2 regions of the Paenibacillus sp. FSL R5-0470 genome follow, and region 1 is predicted to be linked to the other one. Evidence: riboswitches for the same ligand, from Rfam matches in the RefSeq annotation. Region 1 holds a riboswitch; the other holds the start of a gene.
The links. A riboswitch is a leader RNA that binds a small molecule or an ion and turns the genes downstream of it on or off. The one in region 1 is predicted to bind preQ1.
Positions count from the first base shown of each region.

Region 2: another riboswitch for preQ1. It lies ahead of queF (preQ(1) synthase); the one in region 1 lies ahead of MKY99_RS06275 (queuosine precursor transporter).

Region 1 is NZ_CP150238.1:1,428,046-1,432,229, reverse strand. Features, by position in the region: gene MKY99_RS06280 (AMP-binding protein) at 1-848, opposite strand, end outside; gene MKY99_RS06275 (queuosine precursor transporter) at 1,058-1,771, opposite strand; PreQ1 riboswitch class I at 1,782-1,827, opposite strand; gene MKY99_RS06270 (methyl-accepting chemotaxis protein) at 2,171-3,859, shown strand; gene MKY99_RS06265 (YnfA family protein) at 3,918-4,184, opposite strand, start outside.
Region 2 is NZ_CP150238.1:3,687,957-3,692,140, forward strand. Features, by position in the region: gene queE (7-carboxy-7-deazaguanine synthase QueE) at 1-618, opposite strand, end outside; gene MKY99_RS16105 (6-carboxytetrahydropterin synthase) at 611-1,093, opposite strand; gene queC (7-cyano-7-deazaguanine synthase QueC) at 1,093-1,761, opposite strand; gene queF (preQ(1) synthase) at 1,785-2,258, opposite strand; PreQ1 riboswitch class I at 2,422-2,465, opposite strand; gene MKY99_RS16120 (ABC transporter permease) at 2,540-3,133, opposite strand; gene MKY99_RS16125 (ABC transporter ATP-binding protein) at 3,223-4,071, opposite strand.

The DNA.
Region 1 (4,184 bases):
AACACTTCTATGCCCCTTTTTTTGGACAACTCCGACCACTTTGCACCTGAGCTAATAATCGCATCAATCTGCGTCTGCCCAGGAACAGCCTGCTGCATCATGGATTCAAGCATTGTCGGTACAACAAACAACACCACACCCGGAATCTGCCTGCACAGCTCTAACACCTGTGTGGCGCTAAATTTTTGCGTAATATGAAAGTTTGCTCCACCATACAGACTCTGCATTACAGCGAACAAGGACAGCGAATGCACAAACGGACCCGGTGCTAAAACATCACTCATAGAGTTCAATTCAAAGGCAGCACTCGATACCTCAAAGCTCTTTAACCACGATAAATGGGTACGCATATATCCTTTGGGGAGCCCCGTTGTGCCTGAAGTAAAGCCGATAAATAATAACTCATTCGTCTCATCCAATTCAGCTTCTGGCTTCAGAGCCTTCAACCACTGATCATAGGAACCTGTTCGTTCATTTGAAAAAGTCAGCGTTGGGATGGCTTGGTCCTTGAAGACCAAATTCTGTGCAGCTTCCGGCTCGGCAAAAATCATTGTCGGCTGGCACTGCTCTATAATAACCCGCAGTTCATTTGCACTCCACTTGGGATCTAAAGGAATGGGAACACAACCTGCATAAATAGCCCCCAAGAAAACCTCGACAAATTCAATGCGATTCGTAGATAAAATAGCGATTTTGTCATGCTTAAGGCCCTTTTGCTGTAGACCATTGGCAATTCTCCGCATCGCTTGCACTAATGTTGCATAGGTATGCGTTGCTTGGTCATGGGTTAAGGCAATGCTGTCGGGCTGCTGTGCTGCATGACGCAGTATAGGAACTACTAGATTCATCCTTCACCACACCTATTCGTAATTTCTGTGACTACCGATTATGTACACTCTCTTCGCTCGGGATACAATTAGAATGGCTACGATAGCTTATTTTAGCTTTATATTAATTTTATGTACATATTTATATGGAACGATTAAGCCCTCTTACGACTGGAAAAATCAAACAGCGCGCATCGATTATGATCGGTACGCGCTGGCTGTATTGTTGTTTATTCCTTCTTATGAGCGGATGATGGTATTCCATCTTCAGCAAAAGTAAAAGTTCGGGCGATATATAAGATAGGTGTGCTTACTGCGGTTAGTAAGAATTTCGCTAGATACGTTGTAAGCAAAATTTCAAACCACACACTCCAGTTATACAACCCAGCAAATGCAATGGTACAGAAGATTAGTGTATCCACAAAGGAGCTAACCATCGTACTGCCGTTGGAACGAATCCACAACTGACTTGAAGTGCTGTAATATTTGCGAATCCAGGAGTACAACCGAACGTCTAGGAACTGACTAATGAAGTAAGCAGTTAGACTACCCAACGCTAGTCGAGGCATCAGACCAAAGATCGTCTCCAAAGAAGACTGAGCAATATCGGTCTCTTGCGGCTTAAATACTAGTACCATTTGCATAATGACTGTCGTCATAAGCAAGGTGAAGAAGCCAAACCAAACCGCTTTACGTGCTTCTGCTCTTCCATACTTCTCATTAAGCAAATCGCTGGTCATATACAAAGTGACATACATCGTATTTCCGAGTGTCATCACGATATCAAATGGCATAGCAATCGTCTTAGCTACCTGAATGTTTGCAATTACAGTAGCGATACCTACCCAGGCATACATTCCACTTTTGCCGAACAGGCGGTAACAGAGTAGAAAAAAAGCAAAATTGACAATAACAAATAAAACTCCCCACATCAAATTAAACATATTGCTTAAACTCCTCCTAGTTTTGTTTACGCGGGATGGTTACGAACCGCGGCTTACATTAAGTTTTGGAACAAAACATTAATACTCTATCACACTGTCGTCAAACAATCCATAAAAATAAACAATTTATGAAATGGGTATTTATACCCATTTTTATTAACTAAAAATAAAAGTGTCAGTAATAATTCATCTTTTTCAGAAAAATATGCTATATAAACTAAAACTTTCACTATTCATCCAGAGGTTAATTCTATAGAATAGTATCAAACACTTCATTCCCGATCCATTTAGTTGATATATTACATAACTATGGAATATATTGCAGGTTGCCAGTCAATAGCAGTCGGTAGGGATATAAAGAAATGGGGCTTCGCTGCCCATAAAAAGGGGGAGAACAATATGTTTCGTTTCAAGCAGTCGATCAGTCGCAGATTTACGCGTTTATTATTTGTAGTTCTATTACTCACGTCTCTTTTGTTAAGTACCAGCTTCTACTTTATATCCACCAGTATTTTCAACAGCTATGTCATGCCACAAATCAATCAAATTCTAACTGCAGCTGCTCAGGACGTATATAAGAATATAAATACAATGCATGCTCAGCAAGCACTAAAGAAGAACGAACAAGCAGCCACCAATCTTGAATTCTATTTTCAGGATAAGAGAAAGCAGCATGGGGTTGAGACTATTTTTCTACTCAATCTAAAAGGCAAGGAAGCTGAGGTTCTGTCCGTAGATCATGATGCAAAATTAAAGCCGGAGGAAATTGTTAAGGTGTCCTCTGCAATGCAGCAAGCTCTTAAAGGAAAGAGCGGACTAAGCGATACATACAAGGACTCGCATGGTGTACATAAGTCAGCTTATATCGGAATTCCCGGAAGTACGATGGTTATCGGAATCAGCAGTGATGTAAGCTTTATTCAAGAAAAAACAGACAGTATTCTGTGGACCAGTGCCGGGATCACTCTGCTAACGCTGATCATAGGCTCAACTGGTGCCTGGTTTATGAGTATGCGGATTACTCGTCCTATCTCAAAGCTTGCAGCTTACAGTGCCCGTCTCGCAGAGGGAGATTTCACAGAGGAATTAACGGTTAAAGGCAGTGATGAGGTAGCTCAACTGTCCAGAAGCTTCCAAGCAATGACCCTGCGCTTAAAAGAAATGATTGGACATGTACTCGTCACCTCAAATACTGTGGTCACCGATTCCAATTCTTTAAGAGAACGTGTTGAGGTCTTAAATGAAATGGCAGACCACTCTAGTACATCTGTTGTAGAAATTGGCAAAGGTAGTACGACCATCGCGAGCAGCGCTCTAGATAATTCAAAAGCTATGGAAGAAATCAATTTCGGCATTCAGCATATTGCTTCAGCAGCCACCGAAGTCACTGAGCAGATCAGTGAAGCTTCCGCTGAAGCGATTGGCGGTAATGAGATTGCCCAAAGTGCCGTTCTGCAAATGCGCCATGTTGAACGTGCCTCCCTGCAGTCGCTGGAGCAATTACAAGTTATGAATGAACGTTCAGTAATGATCGGAGAAGTCGTTCATAGCATTACTGAAATTACGAAGCAAATCCAAATGCTGTCGCTCAATGCTTCGATCGAAGCAGCACGTGCAGGAGAACATGGACGCGGCTTTGCCGTGGTTGCCGGAGAAGTACGCAAGCTTTCCGAACAATCCCGTAATGCGAATGAGCAGATTCGTGATTTCCTACTCGGACTTCAGGAAGATATGAATCGCTCCGTTACTGAGATGAACCATGTGAATTCTGAGGTAGCCTCCGGGGTAGGCAAGGTGGCAGAAGCGGGCGATGCCTTCAATCACCTTCTGATTCTGATCCAAAGCATCAATCAGAATATTCAATCCGTATCTGCGGCTACGCAGCAAATCTCAGCAAGTACAGAAGAAGTTAGTGCTTCCGTCGAGGAAACCGCACAAATCACTTCAAGATCCCAAGAAAGTGCGGACACACTATCCGAGAACTCCGAGCGCCAACGTATAGAGCTTGAAGGACATGCAGTAACCGTGCAGCATCTATATGAGCAGGCTAAGAAGCTTCAGGAAGCTGTGCAACAATTTAAGATCTAAAGCTTAGGCTTAAATAAAAACAACCCGTTCACACGAAAGTGTTGAACGGGTTGTTTTGTTAGTGTCTCGGCGCCCAAAGAATGACCGAAACGCCGATCACACAAATACCAGCACCAACCCAGTCATATACATCGGGTGTTTTCTTGTCTACTAGCCAGCCCCATAACACAGCGAGCACGATAAACACCCCGCCGTAGGCTGCGTACACTCTTCCGAAGGACGGAAACTTCTGCAACGTAGGGATGATGCCATAGCTTATCAGAATCAAAGAACCTACCAAACCGTACCAGAGAGGTCTTGATTCTCTTAGCCATAACCATACTAA
Region 2 (4,184 bases), 2.3 Mb from region 1:
CCTTCCCAAAAGTCGAGCAGAAATGTCGCCTTCTTCAGTGACATCATCATTCCCAGGCTGCAGAAAGAGCTGCACATTGGGATATCGCTGGTGAATGTCTTTTGCATAATTAAAGTCCTTATCATCAAACACAACGACTTTAAGACTGTGCGTAGAGCGGCCCAGATTCTCCATCTTACTCATGATGTTATCTAGTATTTCCCAATTCGTCGTCATCCCTGAGCTTGGCGGCTTCGGACTAATGGTCAGCACATCCACGTTATTGAACCATTCCTGCCATTTACTGCCCTGAGTTTCTATTGCAGCTTGTATCCCTCGCTCATGTAGCTGGTTAATAAAAGAGCCCAGCCCATCACCAATCAAAGCAGGATTTCCGCCTGAAATCGTAACACAGTCGAAATTATCTCCAGCTATAGCTAAAAGTTCATTCATAATTTCATCCGAGGTCATCATTCGAACCTTATCCTTAGCAGTACCATCCCAAGTAAAAGCAGAGTCACACCAGCCACAGCGATAATCACAGCCATAGGTGCGGACAAACATTGTCTTCACACCAATTACCGCACCTTCACCTTGAATGGTCGGACCGAACATTTCAATTACAGGAATCTTACTCACAGTCACAGCCTCCATATAAACGGTAGGATGGCCCTTCATCCGGAACATCTTCAGCCAGCACCTCTGCCCAGGAGGTTGGAGTCTCCCATAGCTTTACCGAGTACAAAGGCAGCCCTGCTTGCTTAAGCTTGTAGGCAATATATGAAGACATATTCTCCACTGTGGTGCGGAATGACAACAAGGCTACTTTGGAGCCCGTATTCGTTAACGTCTCTAACACAGGTTCATTTCCCATAGCAAGAAAAGCGTGATCTAAACGATCTACAAGGCTTTGTTGTACAGTCGCCTTGATATCGCTGAAGTCAATAACAAACCCTTCGTCTGAATGGCCTTCCGTAGCCTCTGGTTTGCCCTTAAGCACTACTTCGAGCTTATAAGTATGTCCGTGCAGATTGCTGCATTTCCCTTTGTGACCAATTAGTTGATGCGCCGCATCAAACGTAAATATTTTGCAGACTGAAACCTCGTTAAGCATTAAGAACCGGCCTCCATTCTCTCCGCCTCATATTGCTCAAGACCACGCTGACGCAACAGACAGGCTGGACAAGTACCGCAGCCACTGCCAATAATACCGTTGTAACAGGTCAATGTTTGTTCGCGAACATAATCAAAATAACCAAGTTCATCTGCCATCTTCCACGTTTCCTTTTTATCCAGCCACATCAATGGAGTGTGTATCGCAAACTCATAGTCCATAGATAAATTCAGCGTAACATTCAATGATTTCACAAATACATCACGGCAGTCCGGATACCCGCTAAAGTCCGTTTGGCAGACACCAGTGACGATATGGGAGTATCCCAATTGTTTAGCTAATATTGCGGAAAAAGACAAAAATAACAGATTCCGTCCGTCAACAAATGTACTAGGAAGCTCATCACCTTCGCCAGCAACGATATCAATATCCTGGCGGGTTAGTGCATTTGGAGCCAGCTGATTAAGCAGCCCAAGATCAAGGATATGCTGTTTTACATTAAACTTAGCTGCTATTTCTGTAGCAACTTCGATTTCAGCCGCATGACGCTGATTATAATTAAAGGTAACTACCTGCACTTCCTCAAAATGCTTCAATGCCCAAACCAGGCAAGTGGTGCTATCTTGTCCGCCGCTAAATACGACGAGTGCTTTTTTGTTCATCTTAATCTCTCCTTATCAACTTGTTGGGATTAGCGGTTATCCACTTTTTCTGGATAGAGGTCGTGATTCATTAAGCGGTGCTCCGCCATCGCCTCATACTTCGTACCCGGTCTTCCATAGTTGCAATAAGGATCAATAGATATGCCTCCACGCGGAGTGAACTTGCCCCATACCTCAATGTATCGTGGGTCCATCAGTGAGATCAGATCATTCATAATAATGTTGACGCAGTCCTCATGAAAGTCACCGTGGTTACGGAAGCTAAACAGATACAGCTTTAATGATTTAGATTCCACCATTTTCTGTTCAGGAATATACGAAATATACAATGTGGCAAAATCCGGCTGACCTGTAACAGGACATAAGCTAGTAAACTCAGGGCAGTTGAATTTAACAAAATAATCACGCCCTGGATGCTTGTTATCAAACACCTCAAGAATAGCTGGATCATAACCAAACTTGTACTGCGTTCCCTGATTACCAAGTAAAGTGACTTCTTGCATTTCCTCTTTCAATCTTCCTTCTGACACGACAAAAAACCCCTCTCTTTTCCTTCGACCTTGGCCGGTAATGGAAAGAAGAACGAGATTTCGAAAACTTTGCTCCACTAAGAAGAAACGGAAGCAACGTCCGGGTTAAGGACTGCATCCGCTTATAAGATTTAATATACTCTTAGTTTTTTATAGAGGGAGTTCGCGAACCTCTCCTGCACAATCCGTGCAGACTTCTTCTTCATGCATATTGCGTCTTGAACTATACCATGGTAATTTGCTTCTGACAAGTTCTACGCTTTGCCCGTCTTCCAAATCCAGAGCGAAAGCACCACAATCCACAAGAGCAAAAGCAGGCTTTCTAGGAGCAATACTCCTTCTCCATTTAGAATACTGTTCAAATTCTGGACGATTTCAATACTTGGCAGAATAACAAAGATCGGATAAGTCCATTCTGGAAGAGCGACGTACACAGAAGCAACTAAGAAAAAAACAACCATAAATGCGGAGCTGATGGCTGAACCATTTTTGGAGGAACTTACCTTTAAACCAATGATAATTCCAACTTGTACAAAGATAATTCCACCCAATAACATATACAATAAGGAAGGGAGTAAATCCATTGTCAAACCTTGATTTAGTACATAAACAATCAGCTGTGATAACAAAGAAAAAACAAGAACAGATCCAGCTTTCGCTGTAATAATCTGGCCTCTGCTTAGCGGAGTAATCAACAGCGCATCATAAGTCTTACTCTCCCGCTCCTCAATTAATCCTGGGCCGGTAATCATGATCCCAACCATCACTTGCGCAAATAATATCCATGTAGAAAGAAGCATGAAGTCCAAACCGCTCTTGTCCACTACAGTGATGATAATTTTAGCCATAAATATAGGCAAAATTATTAGAATTACAGTCGCAGGATTACGCAGTATATCCTTACTTTCATGTTTATACAGCTTCCATATCTGATAACTCAACTTAGCTCACTTCCCGTCAGGGCAGCGAATACATCTGCCAGCGAAGCTTCTTTGCTGTGCATACTTAGAATTTGATTCGTAGACATTAACTGATAGATATGATCTTTAGTAGCTTCTTCTGCAATCGGCCAGGATTTCATAACCACTTTACCATCCTGCTGATATTTAACTTCAATTTCTGGTTTACCATAAATGGTCTTAAGTCTATGCGGTTCATCGAGTGCCACCAAGGCACCAGCGTGCATGATGCCCACTCTATCGCTCAATGCCTCGGCTTCGTGCATATCATGCGTCGTTAAGACGATGGTTGTGCCTTCTTCTTGAATTCTCTTGACGTGATTACGTATGAGTGAAGCTGAATTTGGATCTAACCCACTTGTAGGCTCATCTAAAAACAACACTTGAGGCTTATGTAATAATGCTCTGGCGATTAGAACACGCTGCTTCCAGCCTTTGGATAAGCTGCTTACTTTAGCTTTTTCCTTATCTAACAGCTGGAGGGTTTCCATGACTTCATTCACTCGATTTCCTGCTACCCTATACAGATCAGCGAACAGCTCCAGATTATTTCGAATAGAACTACGCATGTATAGGTTCGGAAGCTCGAAAACAACACCAATTTGAGCATGGATTTCTTTTTTATGACGTGAAATATTCATGCCATTAATTAAAATCTCTCCGCTTGTAGACTGAAGAAGCCCTGTCATCATTCGCATCGTTGTAGTCTTCCCTGCACCATTGGGACCTAGAAATCCAAAGACCTCACCTTTCTCCACCGTGAAAGTAATTTGATCAACTGCACACCTCTCCTGATAATATTTTGAGACCTCAGTTAGCTGAATCAATAACACTCCCCCCTTTTTAGAATAGTTAACTTTCTTCTATCCTTATTCTGGTTGTAGAGGATTATCTCTGTTGTTGCTATTCTGTAACATTCGCTATTCCTTAGTACCTTCCT